Regions from separate parts of the Rhizobium sp. GW821-FHT14E12 genome, predicted to be linked through region 2. Evidence: riboswitches for the same ligand, from Rfam matches in the RefSeq annotation. Region 2 holds a riboswitch; each other region holds the start of a gene.

Region 1 (6,509 bases), on a different contig from region 2:
AACACCTCACACGGCGTACCGAGCGCCACCAGTCTTCCATTGTTCATGACGGCGAGGCGATCGCAGAACATGGCGGCGTGATTGAGATCATGCAAGGCTGCGACCACGGTCAGGTCCTGCCGGCGCACAAGATCCAGCAAGCCGATCTGGTGGCCGATGTCGAGATGGTTCGTCGGCTCATCGAGGAGCAGGATCTTTGGCTGCTGTGCGAGCGCGCGGCCAATGTGCAATCGCTGGCGCTCTCCGCCCGAAAGCGTGTGCCACAGCCGGCCGGAAAGATGGAGCATGTCGACATTGGCAAGGGCAGCTTCGACGATCGCGTCATCCGTCGCCGACCAGGGCGATAACGCACCGAGATAGGGCGTGCGGCCGAGTTCAACGGCCTGTCTGGCGGTGATCCGCTCGCCGGTATCTGCCTGTTGCTCCACCAGGGCCAGACGCCGGGAGAGTTCGCGCCGCCCGAGAGAGTGGATCGGCGTGCCATCCACGAGGATCTCCCCGGTCTTCGGCTTGCGGATGCCGGACAGCATCATCATCAGGCTCGTCTTGCCTGAGCCGTTCGGCCCGATGATGCCGAGAAACTCGCCAGCACGGACATCCAGCGATATATCCTGCACAATGGCTTGCCCGCCGGCATTCCACGAAACATTCCGTGCCGACAGGTTCATGCGCGTGCTCTCTTCTGGCTCAAGATCAAGGCGAAGGCGGGCGCTCCGACAAGAGCGGTGATCACCCCGATCGGCAGGACCTGGCCGTGTATCAGGGTGCGCGACAGGATGTCGGCCGCAATCATGAAGATGGCACCGATCAGGGCCGCTGCCGGCAGAAGCACGCCATGGCGAACACCCACCAGCATCCGCGCCGCGTGCGGGATGACCAGTCCGACAAAGCCGATGGAGCCGACGATCGACACCATGACGGCGGTCATCATGGCGGATGTGCCGACGAGCACGAGATAGGTGCGACGCACCGAAATGCCGAGCGAGGCCGCCGATTCTAAGCCGAAGGTGAAGGCATCGAGCGACCGGGCATGCCAGAGGCAGATGATGAGCCCCAGTAGTGCGGCGGGAATTGCCAGCCAAGCATCCGGCCAGCGCACGCCGGAGAGATTGCCGAGCAGCCAAAACATGATGCCGCGCGCCTGTTCGGCCGTCGCCGCCTTGGTGACGATGAAGGAGGTGAGCGCATTGAAGAGCTGCGAGCCCACGACCCCCGCCAAAATGATCGCGGCCGTCCCACGCCCGGCCCTGACGGCCAGCAAGGCAACGAGGGCGAAGGCGACGAGCGCACCGAGGAAAGCGCCCATCGGCATCGTCAGGACGCCCGCGCCCAGCCCGAGGATCGCGACACCGACGGCGCCGGTGGAGGCGCCGGCGGAAATTCCGAGAATGTAGGGATCGGCCAGCGGATTGCGCAACAGCGATTGCAGCACGACGCCGGACAGGGCCAGTGCCGCCCCGCAAGAGGCTCCAACGACCGCGCGGCTCAGCCGATAGCTCCAGACGATACCCTCATCGATCGGTTCGAGCGGATAACCGGCGCCCCAAAGCCGATTGGCCACGGTCTTGGCGACGGTCTCAAACGGGATCGAGGTCTCGCCGATCGCCGCGCCCAGCCAGAGCGCGGCAACAAGAATGGCGAGCGCCAAGGCGATTGTACCCGTTCGCCCGATCGATGAAAGAGCGCGACTCACTGTGTCAGGCCGGCCGCAGCGATGGCGTCAGCAAGCGCCTCTATGCCTTCGATGGTACGAATGGTCGGGTTCATCGCCTGCGCATCCATCTCGAAGATATGACCACTTTTGACGGCGGGCATCAGGCTTGCGACAGGATCCTTTTCCAGGAATTTCCGCTTAGCCTCCGCGCTATCCAGCGGATAACGGCGCCGCTCCATGGCAGCCGCCACGATCATGCTTGGATTGGCCTTGGCAATGGTCTCCCAGCCGACGGTCGGCCACTCATCATCGGTCTCGATGACATTCTTGATGCCGAGCGCCGACATGATGTAGCCCGGCGCGCCGTTGCGGCCCGCCACATAGGGATCGGCATCCTTGGCGCTGGAAAACCAGAAGACGGCGGAAAGCTTGCCCTGTGCGGAAGCAACCTTGGCACGGGCTGCCGCTTCGCGCTGCTTCAGATCATCGACCACTTCCTCGCCCTTGTCCTGCACATTGTAGATCTTCGCGAGATCGCGGATCTCCTGATAGACGAGACCCATGGTGAAGACCTGATGGCGAACGCCGTCACTGGAGGCGGAGTTCTCCTTGCCGACGCAATCCGACGGCGAGGTATAGACCGGGATGCCCAGCTCTTCGAACTGCTCCGGCTTGGCGACCACGCCTTCCGGCCCGACCTGCCACTGGAACTGAACAGTGACGATATCCGGCTTCTTTCCGACGACGCTTTCGAAGCTCGGATCGTTGTCGGCAAGGCGCTCGATCTTGGCGTTGACATCCTCATAGCCCTTGAGCACCGGCCCAACCCAGAGTGCTGTGCCGACCACCTTGTCGGCAACACCGAGGCGATAGAGGATTTCCGTCGTGCTTTGGCCGATAGAAACCGTGCGCGACGGCGCCTTCTGGATGGTGATCTGCCGGCCGCAATTCTGGAGCGTGAGAGGGTAGCTGGTTTCAGCCGCTCCCGCCTGCCCCGGCAAGCCGGCGACGATCAACGACATGGCAAATAAACCGGCGCGCAATGGCCGCTTGAAAATGGTCTTCATCATAATTCCCCGAAGTGATGTGAACGCCGCCCGAAAAGGGCGGTGGTGAAGGTCAGAATGCCCAACAGGCAGTCCGAGCGGTCGAATGATCGTCAAAATTCGGGGAAGGCAGCGCACCAAGGCGCTGCGAAGCGTGAAGGATAGTCATGTCCTGCTCCTGTTTCGGGCATCCCCGCCCGTGACATTGGATAGATCTTCGACGGCAGGTCTCCTGGCTCACGGATATCAGTCGTCCATCTGCCTTCCCGCATCCGATCGACGCAGTGGCACGGCACCTTTCGGCGCCACGAGGATGGACGGCAATCCGCTTACAGTTGCGGGGGCAGCCACGGTCTCAGTCCCTTTTGGGTCGTCCTCACCGTGTTCCCTATTAATCCCCTCGGAGTCATCGTCGGGGAACCGTCGCGTCCAGTTATGCCAAGCACGACGGTTGCGTCAAGCTGCGAAGACGCCCACTTGAAAATACCCCTCGCGACCATCGTCGATCTCAGTGTCATGGTAAACCAATTCGGTAATGTAATAACATTACACTCGCTATCAAACTTTCTGGCGCCTGTCCAGTTCACATGATCCAATCTGTGAAACGCTGGGAATTATTAGCCGATACCGGCACCATCAAGCAGTGCCATGCGTGACGGCCGGCCGACGGCTCCGCACGGAAACGATAATCCGGCTACGGGTCACATTCATTCTCTTGGCAGGCCTTCCGGCCGGAGATGCTTCTTGAGTGCGGCGATGCGGAAGATGGCATTCGGGGCGCCATATCCCCGGTAACCACCGCGCTGAACGATCTCGAAGAAGAAGCCCTCACCGAAGGTGCCGCTATAGAGCTGGAAGAATTCGCCGTGCTCGTCGCGGTCGTAGAGAATGTTCTCTGCCTTCAGCCGCTCGGTCAGTTCCGGATCGAGACCGAAGCGCGCTTCGACATCACCGTAATAGTTCGGTGAGATGGGCAAGGGCTGGAAACCGTTCTTCCTCAGTGCTTCCGCTGTCTTGAAAATGTCGTCGGTCTGGAAGGCGAGGTGCTGCACACCGGAGCCGAACTTTTCCGCGATGAAGTGACCGGCGAGCGTCCGGCGGTTCTCCGCGCCGTTCAGCGTGATCCGCAGCGTGCCGGCGTCATTTTCCACCACCTGGCTACGCACCACGCCGGCCGGATCGATGATGTCGACCATCGGCGTCTTGTGGGTTTCGAAGATCGAGCTGTAGAAGAGAAGCCAGGTCAGCATTTCATCATAGGCGACCGTCTGGGCGATGTGGTCGACATGCCGGAGGTGGGCCGGCACGACCTCCACATCGTCCTCGACGGCCAGGAAATCGATTTCTGCGAAATGGCCGAGATCGCCCTTGTCGTCGATGAGATAGATCAATCCGCCGCCGACGCCGCGGATCGCTGGCATCTCCACTTCACCCGGGGCAACCGGCTGGCCGAAGGGCTCAGCGCCGAGAGCAACGGCGCGGGCAAGCGCAGCCTGGGCATCGTCTACGACAAGCGCCATCGCATAGGCCGAAGTGCCGTGCACGGCAAAGGAGGAATTGGCAAATCCCGCTCTGTCGGTATTGACGAGAATGCGGATATCGCCCTGCTGAAAAAGACTGACCGTCTTCGTCCTGTGCACCGCGACCTTGCGGAAGCCGAGCGTATGCAGGAGGCCGGTGAGATCGCCCGCATCGTCCTCGTCGGTGGAAAATTCCACGAAGCCCACACCTTTTACCGGTACGCGCTCGGGCATAGCCGGGACGCTCAGACCGCTGGCATTGGGATTGCGCCGCACCTGGTCACCGAGATAGATCAGCGAGCGATATCCGTCGGCAGCGATTGAGCGCGACGAGCCACCGCGGAACTGGTCGTTGAAGATTTCCAGCGAGAAATAGCCATCATAGCCGGTCTCGGCGACAGCCGTCGCAAAGGCCGTCACGGGCAGATCGCCCTCGCCCGGCATATTGCGGAAATGCCGGCTCCAGTAGAGCAGGTCCATGTCGATGAGCGGCGCGTCCGCCAGCTGGACGATGAAGATCTTGTCCTTTGGAATGGAGCGGATCGAATTGATGTCGATCTTGCGCGACAGCGTGTGAAAGCTGTCGAGGATCAGGCCGATATTGGGATGGTCGGCCCGACGCACAATTTCCCACGCGTCACGATGGTCGTTGATGTGCCGGCCCCAGGCCAGCGCCTCGTAGCCGACCTTCAAGCCGCGCTTCGCGGCGCGCTCGCCGAGTTCATGGAAATCGGCCGCCGCCCGGTCGATGCCGCCGAGCGAAGCCGGCGAGACATTGGAGCAGACCAGCACGAGATCGGTGCCGAGTTCCTGCATGACATCGAACTTGCGCTCCGCCCGGTCGAAGGTCCGAGACCGAAGCGGCTCCTGCATGCCCTCGAAATCACGGAAGGGCTGGAAGAGCGTGATCTCCAGCCCGTGGTCGCGCACCATCCGCCCGACATCGGCCGGACTGCCGTCGAAAGCCAGGAAATCATTCTCGAAGATTTCCACCCCGTCGAAGCCAGCCCGCGCAATCGCCTCAAGCTTTTCCGGCAATTCCCCACTGATCGATACAGTCGCAATCGACGTCTTCATTGTGGTCAAACCTCCTTGTCGGGGTTAAGTCCCCAGAATGATATCTGTGCTTCGAGCTGCGCGAGCGTCATTTGCGCGCCGGGCTGTATGCGGATGCCGCGCGCCTCGGCCGCTCGCAGCCAATCGGTCACCTCAGGCTTGGTCACCGCTTCCGCGACCATCTGCAAATCGGGAAGGGAATCGAGTGGGAACGGATGAAGATCGGTCGCCGACATGCCGGTCGGCGACGCATTGATGGCGACATCCACCTTGAGGCCTTCCGGAAGATGATCGAACACGGCAATCGCCGGATGATCTGCCCGTATCCGGTTGACGACACTTAGGCTCTTGGCCGGATCCCTCTCGATAATGACGATGGCGGCCGCGCCGGCTTCCGCCAGTGCATGGATGATCGCCGAGCCCGCGCCACCGGCACCGACGACCAGAACGGCCTTGCCACCGAGAGCCATGCCGTTCTGCTCCAGAGCGCGTACCATGGCCACCCCATCGAGCATATCCCCGCTTAAGCTCCCATCGCCATTGCGCCGGATGGTATTGACCGCCCCGGCCTTTCGGGCACGCGGGGTCAACTCGTCCACTGCGGAAAACGCGACCAGCTTATGCGGCATGGTCACGGACAGCCCAGCGCAATTGCCGGTGCCGCGCAGGCTCTCGATAAAGGCTCGCACGCGCTCCGGCTCGATATCGACCGGCACCATGACCGCATCGACATGATGCGCGGCAAACCATTCGTTCATCGGAACCGGCGACTTTACCTGCCGCACCGGATGTCCGATCAGAGGAACGAAGCAGGTGTTGCCGGTTATCGAGGGGAGCGCGGACATTCAGGCCTCCTCTAGATGGGCGCCAAGGAAAAGCTGTCCCACGCGTGGGTCGGAAAGCAGCTTGTCGGCCTTGTCATGCATTCTCGTTCGACCCTGCTCCAGCACGAGACCATAATCCGACATGGCAAGTGCGGCCTTCGCATTCTGCTCGACCATCAGGATGGTGACGCCCTCGTCGCGCAGCCTGATCAGCGTCCTGAAGGTCTCGCTCACCATCTGCGGCGACAGCCCGATCGACGGCTCGTCGATGAGGATGAGCTTCGGATCGAGCAACAGGGCGCGGGCGATCTCCAGCTGCTTCTGCTGGCCGCCCGACAGGGTGATGGCCTGATCCTTCTGCTTTTCCTTCAGGATCGGGAATTGTTCCATCACCTCTTCGATGCGGCGG
Region 2 (6,509 bases):
GCGTCGTCGACATCCGGCGTCAGGCACAGCGTCGAGAAGATCGATGAGTAGGACCGTGCATGCACCGCCTCCATGAACGAGATGTTCGACAGCACCGCTTCTTCATGGGACGTCTCCGCATCCGCCATCAGCGTCACCGAACCGACACCGTTCTGGATCGTGTCGAGCAGCGTCAGGCCGGTGAAGACGCGGATGGTGAGCTGCTGCTCCTCGGGTTTCAGTGTCGCCCAGGAAGGGATGTCGTTCGAGAGCGGCACCTTTTCCGGCAGCCAGAAGTTCCCCGTCAGCCGGTTCCAGACCTCCAGGTCCTTGTCGTCTTCGATACGGTTCCAGTTGATGGCGCGCACCGCTTTGGAACGCTTCGGCGTGTTGGTTTTCACTTGGATATTCATCTTGTTCCCCAGGGTATCAGAGCGCGCAGGACACGCAGCCCTGCACTTCCGTGCCGGACAGCGCCATCTGGCGAAGGCGGATGTAGTAGATGGTCTTGATGCCCTTCTTCCAGGCGTAGATCTGCGCCTTGTTGATGTCGCGGGTCGTCGCGGTATCGCGGAAGAACAAAGTCAACGACAGTCCCTGATCGACGTGCTGGGTGGCCGCCGCATAGGTATCGATGATCTTCTCAGGCCCGATTTCGTAGGCGTCCTGATAGTAGTCGAGATTGTCGTTTGTCATGAAGGCCGCCGGATAATAGACGCGGCCGATCATGCCCTCCTTGCGGATTTCGATCTTTGAGACGATCGGATGGATAGAGGAGGTCGAGTGGTTGATGTAGGAGATGGATCCCGTCGGCGGCACAGCCTGCAAGTTCTGGTTATAGAGGCCCGATGTCATCACGGCCTGCTTCAGCTCCAGCCAGTCTTCCTGCGTCGGAATGTCGATGCCTGCGGTTTCGAACAGTGTTCCAACCCGCTCCGTTGCAGGCTTCCATTCCTGTTCGATGTATTTATCGAAATAGTCGCCAGAGGCGTATTTCGAATTCTCGAACCCCTTGAAGCTGCGCTCCCGCTCCACTGCCAGGCGATTGGAGGCGCGGATGGCGTGATAGGTCACGGTATAGAAATAGATATTGGTGAAATCGACGCCTTCCTCGGAACCGTAGAAAATCCGCTCGCGAGCGAGATAGCCATGCAGGTTCATCTGGCCGAGACCGATCGCATGGCTCTCATCATTGCCCTTTTCGATCGAGGGCACCGACGAGATGTGGCTCATGTCGGAGACCGCCGTCAGCGACCGTATTGCCGTCTCGATTGTCTTGCCAAAGTCGTCCGAATCCATGGCCGCGGCGATATTCAGGGAGCCGAGATTGCAGGAAATATCCTTGCCCATATGCTCATAGGAAAGATCGTCCCTGTAGGTGCTTGCCTCGCTCACCTGAAGGATTTCGGAGCACAGGTTGCTCATGGTGATGCGCCCGGCGATCGGATTGGCGCGGTTCACCGTGTCCTCGAACATGATGTAGGGATAGCCGCTCTCGAACTGGATTTCGGCAATCACCTGGAAGAAATCGCGCGCCTTGATCTTCTTCTTGCGGATACGGTTGTCGGCCACCATCTCGCGGTATTTCTCCGTCACGGAAATTTCCGTGAAGGGCACGCCATAGACGCGCTCGACGTCGTAGGGCGAGAACAGGTACATGTCCTCGTTGTTCTTCGCGAGTTCGAAGGTGATATCAGGGACGACAACGCCGAGCGACAGCGTCTTGATCCTGATCTTCTCGTCGGCATTCTCGCGCTTGGTGTCCAGGAACCGCATGATGTCGGGGTGATGCGCGTTCAGATAGACCGCGCCCGCCCCTTGCCGGGCACCGAGCTGGTTGGCGTAGGAGAAGCTGTCTTCCAGCAACTTCATCACCGGAATGATGCCGGATGACTGGTTTTCGATATGCTTGATCGGCGCGCCGGCCTCGCGGATGTTGGTGAGCGAGAGCGCGACGCCGCCGCCGCGCTTGGAGAGCTGAAGCGCCGAGTTGATCGAGCGTCCGATGGACTCCATATTGTCCTCGACACGCATCAGGAAGCAGGAGACCAGTTCGCCGCGCTGCTTCTTGCCGGCATTGAGGAAGGTCGGGGTCGCCGGCTGGAAGCGGCCAGCAATGATTTCGTCGACCATGTCCTTGGCAACCGATTCATTGCCCTGCGCCAGGGTCAGCGCCACCATGCAGATGCGGTCTTCGTAGCGCTCGAGGTAACGTTTTCCGTCAAAGGTCTTCAGCGTGTAGCTGGTGTAATATTTGAACGCCCCGAGAAATGTCGGGAACCTGAACTTCTTCGCATAGGCGTGATCGAAGAGATCGCGCACGAAGTTGAAGGAATACTGGTCGAGAACCTCGCGCTCGTAATAGCCCTCGGTCACCAGATAATCGAGCTTCTCTCTGAGGTTATGAAAGAAGACGGTGTTCTGGTTGACGTGCTGGAGAAAATACTGCTTCGCCGCCAGCCGGTCCTTGTCGAGCTGGATTTTGCCGCCCTCGTCGTAAAGGTTCAGCATGGCGTTCAGCGCATGATAGTCGAGCTGCGTTTCGGTGGCCTTCACCGGGCGTTCGTGTGTGAGCGTGTCCAAAATCGTTCCAATCCATCTCTGACATTGGCGACGTCCTCTTCCGTGCCGATCAGCTCGAACCTGTAAAGATACGGCACCTGGCATTTGGCGGAGATGATGTCGCCGGCGATCCCGAAGGTCGCTCCGAAGTTGCTGTTGCCCGCGGCGATCACGCCTCGGATGTTCGATCGGTTCTCCGTTTCGTTCAGGAAACGGATCACCTGTTTTGGAACCGCGCCCTTGCCGCTGTCGCCGCTATAGGTCGGCACCACGAGGACGAAGGGCTGGTGGACACGGAAAAGCTCATCCGGACGGGCCGGTATTCGCACGGCGTCCAGGCCGAGCTTGCCGATGAAGCGATGGGTGTTCTCGGACCGGCTGGAGAAATAGACGATCTGCCCCATCGACGGCTGTTCCATCAGGCAAGCGCGCTGATCATGTCGGGCCGGAAGCCCGCCCAGTGCTGCTCGCCCGCGACGACCACCGGGACCTGGCGGTAGCCGAGGCCCTGCACCAGTTCGAAGGCGGCATCATCGATGGAAACATCGATGATCTGATAGTTGATGCCGTGACGGTCGAGTGCCCTTGTGGTTGCGGTGCATTGGACGCAGGCGGGCTTGCTGTAGACGGTGATGCTCATGATTGTCCTCGTATCTTTGAAAGGCGCACGATATCGTTCGGACATCCGCCGATGCCCGTTCGAAGAAAATGAAGATGGGTCAGCACACGCCCGGATTCGGACGTGGACGCGCGGCTACTCGCGCAGGGACTGGCTTGATAAATTCGACATGGACTTCACCCCGAAGTTGACTGATCGCAGGAGTTCGGGGAGGCGTGTACGAGCGGCGTCATTCCGCAGTACATCGCGACCTTCCGGACACCCCGCCCGTGGACGTTTTGTTTGAGGCAGGTCTCCTGGCTCGCGGGTCGTTGCATCGATCCTCGCCTTCCCGAAACATCATGCTTCAGTGGCTTTCGCTGGATAGATGCTCGCCGCTTACAGTTGCGGGGGCAGCTCCGGAATTGCGGCGCCCATAATGGACAGTCGCGCACCGTATTCCCGTCTTAGCCTCCAATCCTTGCGAATCGGAAGAACCTCGAACACTAGATATAGTAGACGAGGTTGGAATTTCGTCAATCGATATGATGACATGCCGTCGCGTTTCGTGGGGATAGAGCAACGCCGCCCTTGGGGAGGCGTTGCTTTCCTTCGTTCCGTTGCCTCTTCCGGTGAGCCAAATTCCCGTGCTTGCCTTCACTGGTCACAACCCTAGTTTTCATATCTGGGGAAATACAGCATTATGGGGCGGTATTTTCGGGGACGATCGCGTTGGGACTGTATGAACGGTTTGTTCGGATAGCGTTCATGTTGAGTGCAATATCACCCATCCATGCCATCGATATCAAAGTGAGGAGCGAAGGATGTTTAGACGTTTTGCACGAGTTTCTTTCATCGCGTTGGCCGGCTTGGCCGCAACGCAATTGATGCCGTCTGTCGCCATGGCGCAGTATTACGGCGACGATGACGGATACAGGCAGCCGCCAAGATGGGACCGCCGGCAGGATCAGGACTGGGATGGTCCGCGCAGGGATCGTGACCGTGGTGACCGTGGTGGTTGCAGCCGGCGCGACCTTATGGATGCCGCCCGCCAGGAAGGTTTCCGACGCATTGATTCGGTCGAAAACAATGGGCGACGCATTGTCGTTCGCGGCTGGAACGACGGTGGCCCCGACCGCATGGTCTTTGCCAATCGACGCGGCTGCCCGGCCCTCAATTGAGGCGCAGGCATTATCCGCCGCGACCAATGTAGCCGGCGGGCCGAAGCATGGCGCCAAGGCATGATTTCGATCGTGCCTTGGACAGGCATTCCAGCTATCCGAGCGCGTCGGCCATCCTGATGAGGTCGGCGACGGATCCCGCTTGCATCTTGCGCATCGCCTGGCCGCGATGAACCTTCACCGTGATTTCGCTCAGGCCGAGTTCGGCGGCGATCTGCTTGTTGAGGCGTCCGCGGGCGACGAGCGCCATCACCTCACGCTCCCGCACCGTCAGCGTCGCAAACCGCTCCCGCAGATCGGTTGTCGCAGCGTCCTGGCGAAGCCGGGCGCGATCTTTTTCCAAAGCTTGCCGAAGGGCGTCGAGAAGATCCTGTTCCCGAAAGGGCTTGAGCAGAAACTCCGTAGCCCCGGCCTTCATCGCCCTCACGGACATAGGCACGTCGCCGTGGCCGGTCAGGAATATGATGGGCAAGGGATTGCCGGTCCTTGCCAACTCGTCCTGGAAATCAAGGCCGCTTGCATCCGGCATCCTGACGTCAAGGACAAGGCAGGACGGACCATCGGATCGCTGGTGGCCGAGGAAATCCCGTGGCGATGGGAAGCTGCTGACGTCATAGCCGACCGAGCGCAGGAGGCTGTCCAGTCCGTTCCGGACGGATGGATCGTCGTCGATGACGTAGATGGTCGGTTTCTGCTCCGGCATGGTCATCCTCTCACTCCAGTATCCCACGGCAGGATGAAGCCGAACACCGCGCCATGCGGGAAGTTGGGCGCCGTATAGACCGTGCCGCCATGCGCCTCGACGATCGACCGGCTGATCGCCAACCCCATCCCCATTCCTGTCGTCTTGGTCGTGAAGAAGGCTTCGAACATCTTGTCGGAAGTGGCTGGCGGCACGCCCATGCCGGTGTCGCGCACGCTGACCGTTATCTTCTTGTCGTCAGCTGCGGCGCTGACCAGCAGTTCGCGTTTCTCCGCATCGACGCCCGCCATCGCTTCGATGGCATTGATGACGAAGTTTAGGATCACCTGCTGCAGCTGGACTCGATCGCCCGTTACGGATGGTAGATCGTTGGCAAGTTCGGTGCGCAGCAGGATATGGTTTTCGCGAATCTCGCCACGGACGAGCGCCAACGCCTCGGTGATCGTCTCGGCCATGTCGATGCTGTCGCGCGATGGCGCTGTTCGCGCAACCAGGCTGCGGACGCGGCCGATCACCTCGCCGGCGCGGCCCGCATCCTTGACTATCCTGTCGAGCGCGCGCCGTGCTTCCTCCTGGTTGGAGGGTGCCGCCGACAGCCAGCGTAGCGCGGCGTTGCCATTGGCCACGATCGCGGTGATCGGCTGGCTCACCTCATGGGCGATGGAGGTGCTGAGTTCGCCCATCGTCATGATACGCGACATCCGCGCGAGTTCGGATTGCGCCTGCCTTGCCCTTGCCTCGGTCGCCTCGATCCGGATCGCCAGATAGGTGGTCGCGGCGATCGCAAGCAGGCTTATGGCCCCGTTCACCATGCCGGATTGGGAATTTCCATGCCGTGTCAGACAATAGCTGACTATGGTGAGGACAGCACAGGCGATCCCCACGACCATGACGGCCCCGGGCCGGCCGGAGCGCACGGAGATGAGGATCACCGAGACATAGAGCACCGCAAAGGCGATCTCCAGATTGGTTACCGTGTCGGCAACGAAGATCAGGGCGGCGAGCAGCGTAATGCCCAGCCACATCAAGGGCGCCTCGACCAGATATCGCAGGACCTCGCGCCTCATATCGCCTTACCCTTCCCACCCGAATCCGCCGCTGCACATGCGACGGCAGGGTGCACGATCGGAAAGCCATGAGCAATGCCGACCATTGCGGTGGGCCAATGGTCGGCCATGATCAGGCGTGGTTCTCAGCTCGGGTTTTCAAGCGTGAACAGGTCTGCATTCTCGTCATAGGCGAAATATTCGGCATAACGAGCCCAGTTCGTCACGGCTTTCAGCGTGGTATCGGCATAATCCTCCGACATGTAATCCTCGAGCTCGTCGCGAAAACGCCGGGCCGGCGCGCGATGGGTCGGCCGCTCGTCGAGGACGCGGCGGATATGGGCGGCGAGCGGCACATAGGTGGCGAGATGCTGTTCGAACAGGCGCTTGCGTTCGTCGACGTCGCTGTCGAAGAAGCGCAGGCCCGGGGCCGTCAGCCG
Region 3 (6,509 bases), on a different contig from region 2:
AGAGCTTCAGCTGCACCGGCGACCATGCCGGCGACACCTTCGCGCACTGCAAGACCATGTGGCGCAAATATGCGGTCAGCCGCGAGCTCTATCAGACACGGCGTATGCTGGCGAAAATGAATGGGCTGCTATGGGGTGCCTATCATCTCGGGCGGCCGGGCAATCCGGTCGATCAGGCCAATCATTTTCTCGATTACGCCGATCCGAAACCGGACGAACTGATGGTGCTCGATATCGAGGGCCTGGACGTCCTGCGGTATATGTCGCTCTCCGACGCGCAAGTCTTCGTCGGCCATATTAAGGTGAGGACCGGGCGCTATCCGATCCTCTATACCAACCACAACACCGCTCAATACATCGCCGACCACCGCCAGGATTATCCGATCCTGGCGCGGCTGCCGCTATGGTATGCGCGCTACAAATCCGACCTGAAGGGCACTTTCCCGCTCGGCAACTGGGACACTTATGCCCTCTGGCAATTCGCCTCCTCCGACAATTGTTCGGACAAGAGCTGCCCCTACCGGGTACCGGGGACCCTGAAGGACATCGACGTCAATGTCGTGCCGATGACCAAGCTGCAACTGGCCAAGGTCTGGCCGCAGGGCGATCTCCTGCCCGCCAAGCCGATGCCGGCGCCCGACATGATGATCGCCGAGGCGCCGCGCTGTGTCGAGCCGTTGCAGACGCTCGTATCATTGATGATCGACCCGGTCGTCACCGCCTCGACCCAGCAAAAGACACCGGTCGAGGTCAACGAGCTGAACTACCAGGATTTCTAGAGCGGTTCAGCGCTTCATAGAATCGCTTCACCGCTCTATCCAGTTTTTTGACACAATTCCGGACGGAAAACCGCTGCGCACTTTTCCTGGAATTGCTTTAGGCTTCGATCTGAACATCCGTCTTCGGACGCGAACAGCAAGCCAGGATGTAGCCTTCCTCGATCTCGTCGTCGAGAATACCGCCATTGTGGCTCATCTCGACCTCGCCCGAGAGCTTCATCACCCGGCAGGTGCCACAGAGACCCGACTCGCAGGCCGCACCGATACGCACGCCGGCGCCGCGCGCGGCTTGCAGGATCGTCTGGCCGGGCGCACAGGGAACATCCTTGCCGGCCATGGTGAAGCTGATCGACGTCGCCGCTTCCGTGGAGGCGTCATCGCTGACTTCGGCCAGCGGCGTTGCCGCCTGCGCTGGCTGGAAGCTTTCCTGATGGTAGCGCGTCATGTCGAAGCCGTGGGCTACCAGCATGGAACGGACGGCGTCCATGAAGACTTCCGGGCCGCAGCAGAAGATCGTGCGGTCCATGAAATCGGGCGCCAGCAACCCGATCTTCGCCTTGTCGATACGGCCCTTCAGCCCCGACCAGAGATCGGTGCGGCCGCAGCCTTCGACAATGAAGCCGAGATCGAGGTTCGGCATGAAGCGGGCGAGATATTCCAGCTCCGAGCGGAAGATGATGTCGGCGGGGCTGCGCGAGCAATTGATGAAGGTGATGTCGGACAGCGGCGCGGTATCGGACATGTAGCGCGTCATCGCCATCATCGGCGTGACGCCGGAGCCGGCGGAAACGAAGAGATATTTCTCGCCGGGATGACGGACATGGCTGAAATCGCCAAGCGGACCGAAAGCCTTGACACGCATGCCGGGCTTCAGGTTCTCGAACATCCAGCGCGTGCCGATGCTGTCCTTCTGCGCCTTGACGGTAATGGCGATCGAGAGCGGGCGCGACGGGGTCGAGGACAGCGTATAGGTACGCATGACCGGCTCCGCAGCCGCTGGCAGCTCCAGGGTGACGAACTGGCCCGGCAGATAGCGGAACCAGTTATCCTTGTCGGAGCGGAAGGTGAAAGTCATCACATCGGGTGCTTCCGGCGTTGCCGAAAGGCATTCGAGCAGATGCTGCCTGTCGCTCCAGGGCTTCATCTGGTCCAGGTGCTGATGGCGGAGGGAGACGGTCATGTTCATAACTCAGGCAACCGCCGACAGCTTGGCTTGATCGCCCTGCAGCCGGTTGATCATGAAATTCGCGTACCATTCGACGAACTGCATCACGCCGCCTTCATCTTCCGGCGAATAGGGTCCGGGCTGGTAGGCGGGCGAGCGGATGCCGAAGGCATTTTCCTCGACGATCCGGCGGTCCTGATCGTTGGTCTCGGTCCAGACGTGGGTGAGTTCGTCGATGTTATAGTCGACCCCTTCGACCGCGTCCTTGTTGACGAGCCACTTGGTCGTGACCTGCGTTTGTTCGGGGCCGAGCGGCAGCACACGGAAGGTGATCGCATGGTCGGCAAGCACATGGTTCCATGTCGTCGGATAGTGGAAGAGCAGCAAGGTGCCTATATGGCTTTCCAGCACGTCGTTGGAGAGCGGCCGCTGCACGGCGCGCGCGCCCGACATGGTGTAGCTCTCGGCATCCTGGATGAGCGGCATGCGTGCGGCGCGGAACTGGCCGGACGGCGACATGCGGAATTCGCTTGGAAGGTCTGCCGCCTCGCACTTCGCCCAGTGCGCCGAAATCACCGGATCGTCCTTGGCGCCCTGCACGCCGGTCGCGCTCGGCGCTTCCGGATAGGTGCGGCAGAGTTCGGGATGGTTGGCCGCGCAATGATAGCATTCGCGATTGTTTTCCCAGACGAGCTTCCAGTTGCCCTTCTCGATGATCGTGCTTTCGAAGGCGACCTTGGTCTCGCCGAGGCGGTGGCGGACGAGATAGGGCTCGACCATGGCGCGGAACGGCGCGAAGTCCGGCGCCTGATCCGCAAGGCAGATGAAGATATAGCCGCCAACGCTTTCGCAATGGACCGGCTTCAGCGAGAACTCGCTCTTGTCGAAATCCTCCGGCATATGGCGGGCAAAGAGCAGGCTCCCGTTCAGTTCGTAGGTCCACTGATGATAGGGGCAGACCAGCTTTGCCGAAGAACCGCGCTCGGACGTGCAGACGCGCGAGCCGCGATGGCGACAGCTATTGTGGAAGGCGCGGATGACCTGATCGCGACCACGAACGATGACGACGGGATAGTCGCCGATCTGGACGGTGAAATAATTGCCGGCGCGCGGTACTTCGCAATCATGGCCGATGAACAGCCAGTCGCGATAATAGATCATTTCCATATCGAGCTTGAAATAATCCTGATCGGTATAAAAGGGCTGCTCCAGGCTGAAGCCCTCACGGCGGTTCTTCAATTGCCGCAAAACGTTGCTGCTGATGTCCATTTGCCTATCCTTGCGCGGTAGCGATCAGCAGGCAGAGGACATGCACGATCGGCCGCGAACGACCGCAACGCAATGTCCCGACCGCCCGCCGCGGTCAGTAAATCAGTCTCCCCAAGGCTGGTTTCCGGGCTCTGGAGCGGTCCCCTTAGAGGACCCCATGGCACCTTCCCAGGCTATCTCTGCCCAGTGGCTTCATTCGCCATGCCTTACTCCACCACCGTTGCGGGGGCAGCGCCGGATTTCGACCGGCTTCCCAATTCTCCGCCCCCCTAGCGGGCGGCACCTTGAGATTGATACCATCATAATCCGCGCCCTTCTCGCCGCTCTGCTGCAATGCGACATCCGCTTCGAAATTGACGACAGACCAAAGAAGAGTTTCACGGAGACGGCGGAATCAAAATATCGGAAGACAATTCAAATCCTTATGCGTCCACGAGCAGCATCGTTTTCTACTCGGACAGCACAGCAACGGTGACGCTTTGTCTTAATTGCGACAAAGCCGTTTGCGAGCACACCTCAAACTGGGCGTTGCCCAGCCGAAAGCGCCTGTAGCGCCGCCATTGCACGCGCGGCATCGGCCGCCGGCACGAAGATATGATCATGGTAATAACCGGCAACGACATTGGCGCTGATCCCCTCGTTTCCGAGCGCCGTCGCAAAGGCAGCCGTGAGACCCACGGCCTCCAGCGAGGAGTGGATTTCGAGGGTGATCATCCGCATCACCGACTCGGCCGGGAGCCCCGCTTGTCGAGCCGCCTCGACCGGCAAGATCAGCGTCACACCCTCCCTTTCCTGAAACAGTCCAACCGGATTCATATGGATGTAATCCGCCAGCGACGAGGCGGGCACGCTGCAATAGACGAGCTCACCCTCGACGAGATCAGGCTTCATGCCGGCAAGCAGCTGCTTGAGGTCGGTAATGCCAGGCATGGTTCTTTCCCTCTTCAACAATCCGCCGACAAAGGCACGCGCTTCAGCCCGGCTCAAGCTAGGCAATCTATCATGTGGTATTCAGACCTCCATGGCGAGCCGGCATGGCAAAGCTCAGATATTTCGATGCCAAGAAACCCGCCGACCCGGAGCCGACGCTGCCGGCACCCGGATATACGGAATTCCTGCGCACCGGCCGCATCAACCGCGACAAGACGCATTGGCTCGCCGAGGAGCGACGTTACCTCACCTTCGAGGAAGTGGCCGAACGCACGGCGAACAAGCTCAGGAGTGCGGGCGAAACGACCCATGGCCGGCTCAACAGCTTTCACCAGTCGATCCGCTTTCCCAAACTGATCTTCCATCACACGCTCAGGGATACGCCGCATCTCGGCTATTGCCACGTCACGGCGGCGCGGACGCAATTCGCGCAGTACGAAGAGGTGAGCTGGGCCTTCTACATCGCCAATTTCTTCGCCCGCCTCGGCCAGAATGACAATTTCTTCGAAGACATCAGCCTGAAATATTCGCGGATGTATTTCGCCGTCGCCATAAGGCCGGATGAGGACGTTTCAAAGAAGAAGCTGACGATCAATCGCGACGTGCGCGGCAACGGCGTGCTCTTCCACACCCATGATCCCCAGATCGCCGTCCGCAATGTGCTGCTGCTCGGCGCGCGCAACGAACAGCTCCGCGACATCATTCGCCAGCTTTGATCATTGATCCCCAAACTTGAAAAGCATAAGAACGGCCTGAACGGCAATCGGTCAGGCCATGGCGCGACATATAGATATTCTCCAGCATCCAGAGGCGGCAATAGCGGCGGCAACGGCAACTCTCGCCGAAGGTCTGCCAATCGGGCTGCCGACCGAGACGGTTTACGGGCTTGCCGCCGACGCCACCAACCCCGCCGCCATCACCCGCATCTACGAGACCAAGGGCCGGCCGCGCTTCAATCCGCTGATTTGCCATATGAGCGACCTCGCCATGGCCGAGCGCTATGCGATCTTCGATCCCATCTCGCGTAAGCTGGCGGAAGCCTTCTGGCCCGGTCCGCTGACGCTGGTATTGCCGCTGCGTCCGGAGAGCGACATTCATCCGCTGGCGACTGCCGGGCTCGATACGGTCGGCATCCGGATACCCCAAGGCTTTGCCGGCGAGCTAATCCGCGCTTTCGGACGGCCGCTTGCCGCTCCCAGCGCCAATACCTCCGGCAAGATCAGCGCCACCAGCGCCGATCATGTCCATGACGATCTCGGCGAGCGGATCTCGCTGATCCTCGATGCCGGAGCTTCGGTCGTCGGTGTCGAGTCGACCATCGTCAAGGTCGAGGACGGCGAGATGCGCCTGCTCAGGCCCGGTGGGCTGGCGGCCGACGAGATCGAGCGGATCGCGGGTCAATTGTTGAAACGCAAGAATGGCGCGTCGGCGGCCATCGAAGCGCCGGGGATGCTGGCCTCGCATTATGCGCCGGGTGCCGCGGTGCGACTCGACGCCACCGCCGTTTCCTCAGGCGAAGCGCTGATCCGCTTCGGCAGGCCCGATATTGCCGGCATCGAGACGGCAGCGGTCGTGCTCGACCTCAGCCCGTCCGGCGATCTTGCCGAGGCCGCCGCCAATCTTTTCGACTTCATGAAGCGCGCCGATGCCAGCGGCGCTGCGACCATCGCTTTTTCCAACATTCCGGACGAGGGCCTCGGCGAGGCCATCAACGACAGGCTGCAACGCGCGGCCGCGCCGAGAGAGTAAATCCGACCACACGCCATTCGGTAAAGGACACGCCATGAGCAGCGCCGCCCCCTCCTCCGCCCTTCTCGATCGCTTCGCCGCCATCGTCGGCGAAAAGCATGCGTTGCGGGAGGCAGTGGATCTCGCCCCGCATCTGGTCGAAAACCGCGGGCTCTATCATGGCGCATCGCCGATGCTGCTCAAGCCCGGCTCTGTGGAAGAAGTCTCAGCGATCCTGAAGCTTGCCAGCGAGACGAGCACGGCGATCGTGCCGCAGACCGGCAATACCGGCCTTGTCGGCGGCCAGACGCCACGCGAGGGCGGCTCCGACATCCTCCTGTCGCTGGAGCGCATGAACCGCATCCGCGATGTCGATCCGGTCGGCAATACGATGGTCGTCGATGGCGGCTGCATCCTCGCCGACGTGCATAAGGCGGCGGCGGAGCATAGCCGCATGTTTCCGCTGACGCTCGGCTCGGAAGGCTCGTGCCGCATTGCCGGCAACCTTTCCACCAATGCCGGCGGCACTGCCGTTCTCGCCTATGGCAATATGCGCCAGCTCTGCCTCGGCCTCGAAGTGGTGCTGCCGACCGGCGAAATCTGGAACGGGCTGCGCCGCCTGAAGAAGGACAATACCG

Evidence for each region. A riboswitch is a leader RNA that binds a small molecule or an ion and turns the genes downstream of it on or off. The one in region 2 is predicted to bind cobalamin.
Region 1: it holds a riboswitch for cobalamin, as region 2 does, so the genes downstream of both, AC1RO0_RS09255 (ABC transporter substrate-binding protein) here and nrdH (glutaredoxin-like protein NrdH) in region 2, are expected to answer to the same signal.
Region 3: it holds a riboswitch for cobalamin, as region 2 does, so the genes downstream of both, AC1RO0_RS30735 (aromatic ring-hydroxylating oxygenase subunit alpha) here and nrdH (glutaredoxin-like protein NrdH) in region 2, are expected to answer to the same signal.

The regions. Positions count from the first base shown of each region.
Region 1 is NZ_JBXAPH010000002.1:227,333-233,841, reverse strand. Features, by position in the region: gene AC1RO0_RS09265 (ABC transporter ATP-binding protein) at 1-668, opposite strand, end outside; gene AC1RO0_RS09260 (FecCD family ABC transporter permease) at 665-1,693, opposite strand; gene AC1RO0_RS09255 (ABC transporter substrate-binding protein) at 1,690-2,721, opposite strand; cobalamin riboswitch at 2,906-3,139, opposite strand; gene AC1RO0_RS09250 (bifunctional sugar phosphate isomerase/epimerase/4-hydroxyphenylpyruvate dioxygenase family protein) at 3,408-5,297, opposite strand; gene AC1RO0_RS09245 (shikimate dehydrogenase family protein) at 5,303-6,121, opposite strand; gene AC1RO0_RS09240 (ABC transporter ATP-binding protein) at 6,122-6,509, opposite strand, start outside.
Region 2 is NZ_JBXAPH010000010.1:108,839-115,347, forward strand. Features, by position in the region: gene nrdF (class 1b ribonucleoside-diphosphate reductase subunit beta) at 1-392, opposite strand, end outside; gene nrdE (class 1b ribonucleoside-diphosphate reductase subunit alpha) at 409-2,562, opposite strand; gene nrdI (class Ib ribonucleoside-diphosphate reductase assembly flavoprotein NrdI) at 2,532-2,945, opposite strand; gene nrdH (glutaredoxin-like protein NrdH) at 2,960-3,181, opposite strand; cobalamin riboswitch at 3,430-3,656, opposite strand; gene AC1RO0_RS27255 (hypothetical protein) at 3,964-4,320, shown strand; gene AC1RO0_RS27260 (response regulator transcription factor) at 4,415-5,023, opposite strand; gene AC1RO0_RS27265 (sensor histidine kinase) at 5,026-6,090, opposite strand; gene AC1RO0_RS27270 (ABC transporter ATP-binding protein) at 6,216-6,509, opposite strand, start outside.
Region 3 is NZ_JBXAPH010000019.1:22,714-29,222, reverse strand. Features, by position in the region: gene AC1RO0_RS30745 (glycoside hydrolase family 25 protein) at 1-779, shown strand, start outside; gene AC1RO0_RS30740 (FAD-binding oxidoreductase) at 877-1,965, opposite strand; gene AC1RO0_RS30735 (aromatic ring-hydroxylating oxygenase subunit alpha) at 1,969-3,213, opposite strand; cobalamin riboswitch at 3,312-3,515, opposite strand; gene AC1RO0_RS30730 (ACT domain-containing protein) at 3,730-4,143, opposite strand; gene AC1RO0_RS30725 (DUF6656 family protein) at 4,248-4,859, shown strand; gene AC1RO0_RS30720 (L-threonylcarbamoyladenylate synthase) at 4,918-5,892, shown strand; gene AC1RO0_RS30715 (FAD-binding oxidoreductase) at 5,927-6,509, shown strand, end outside.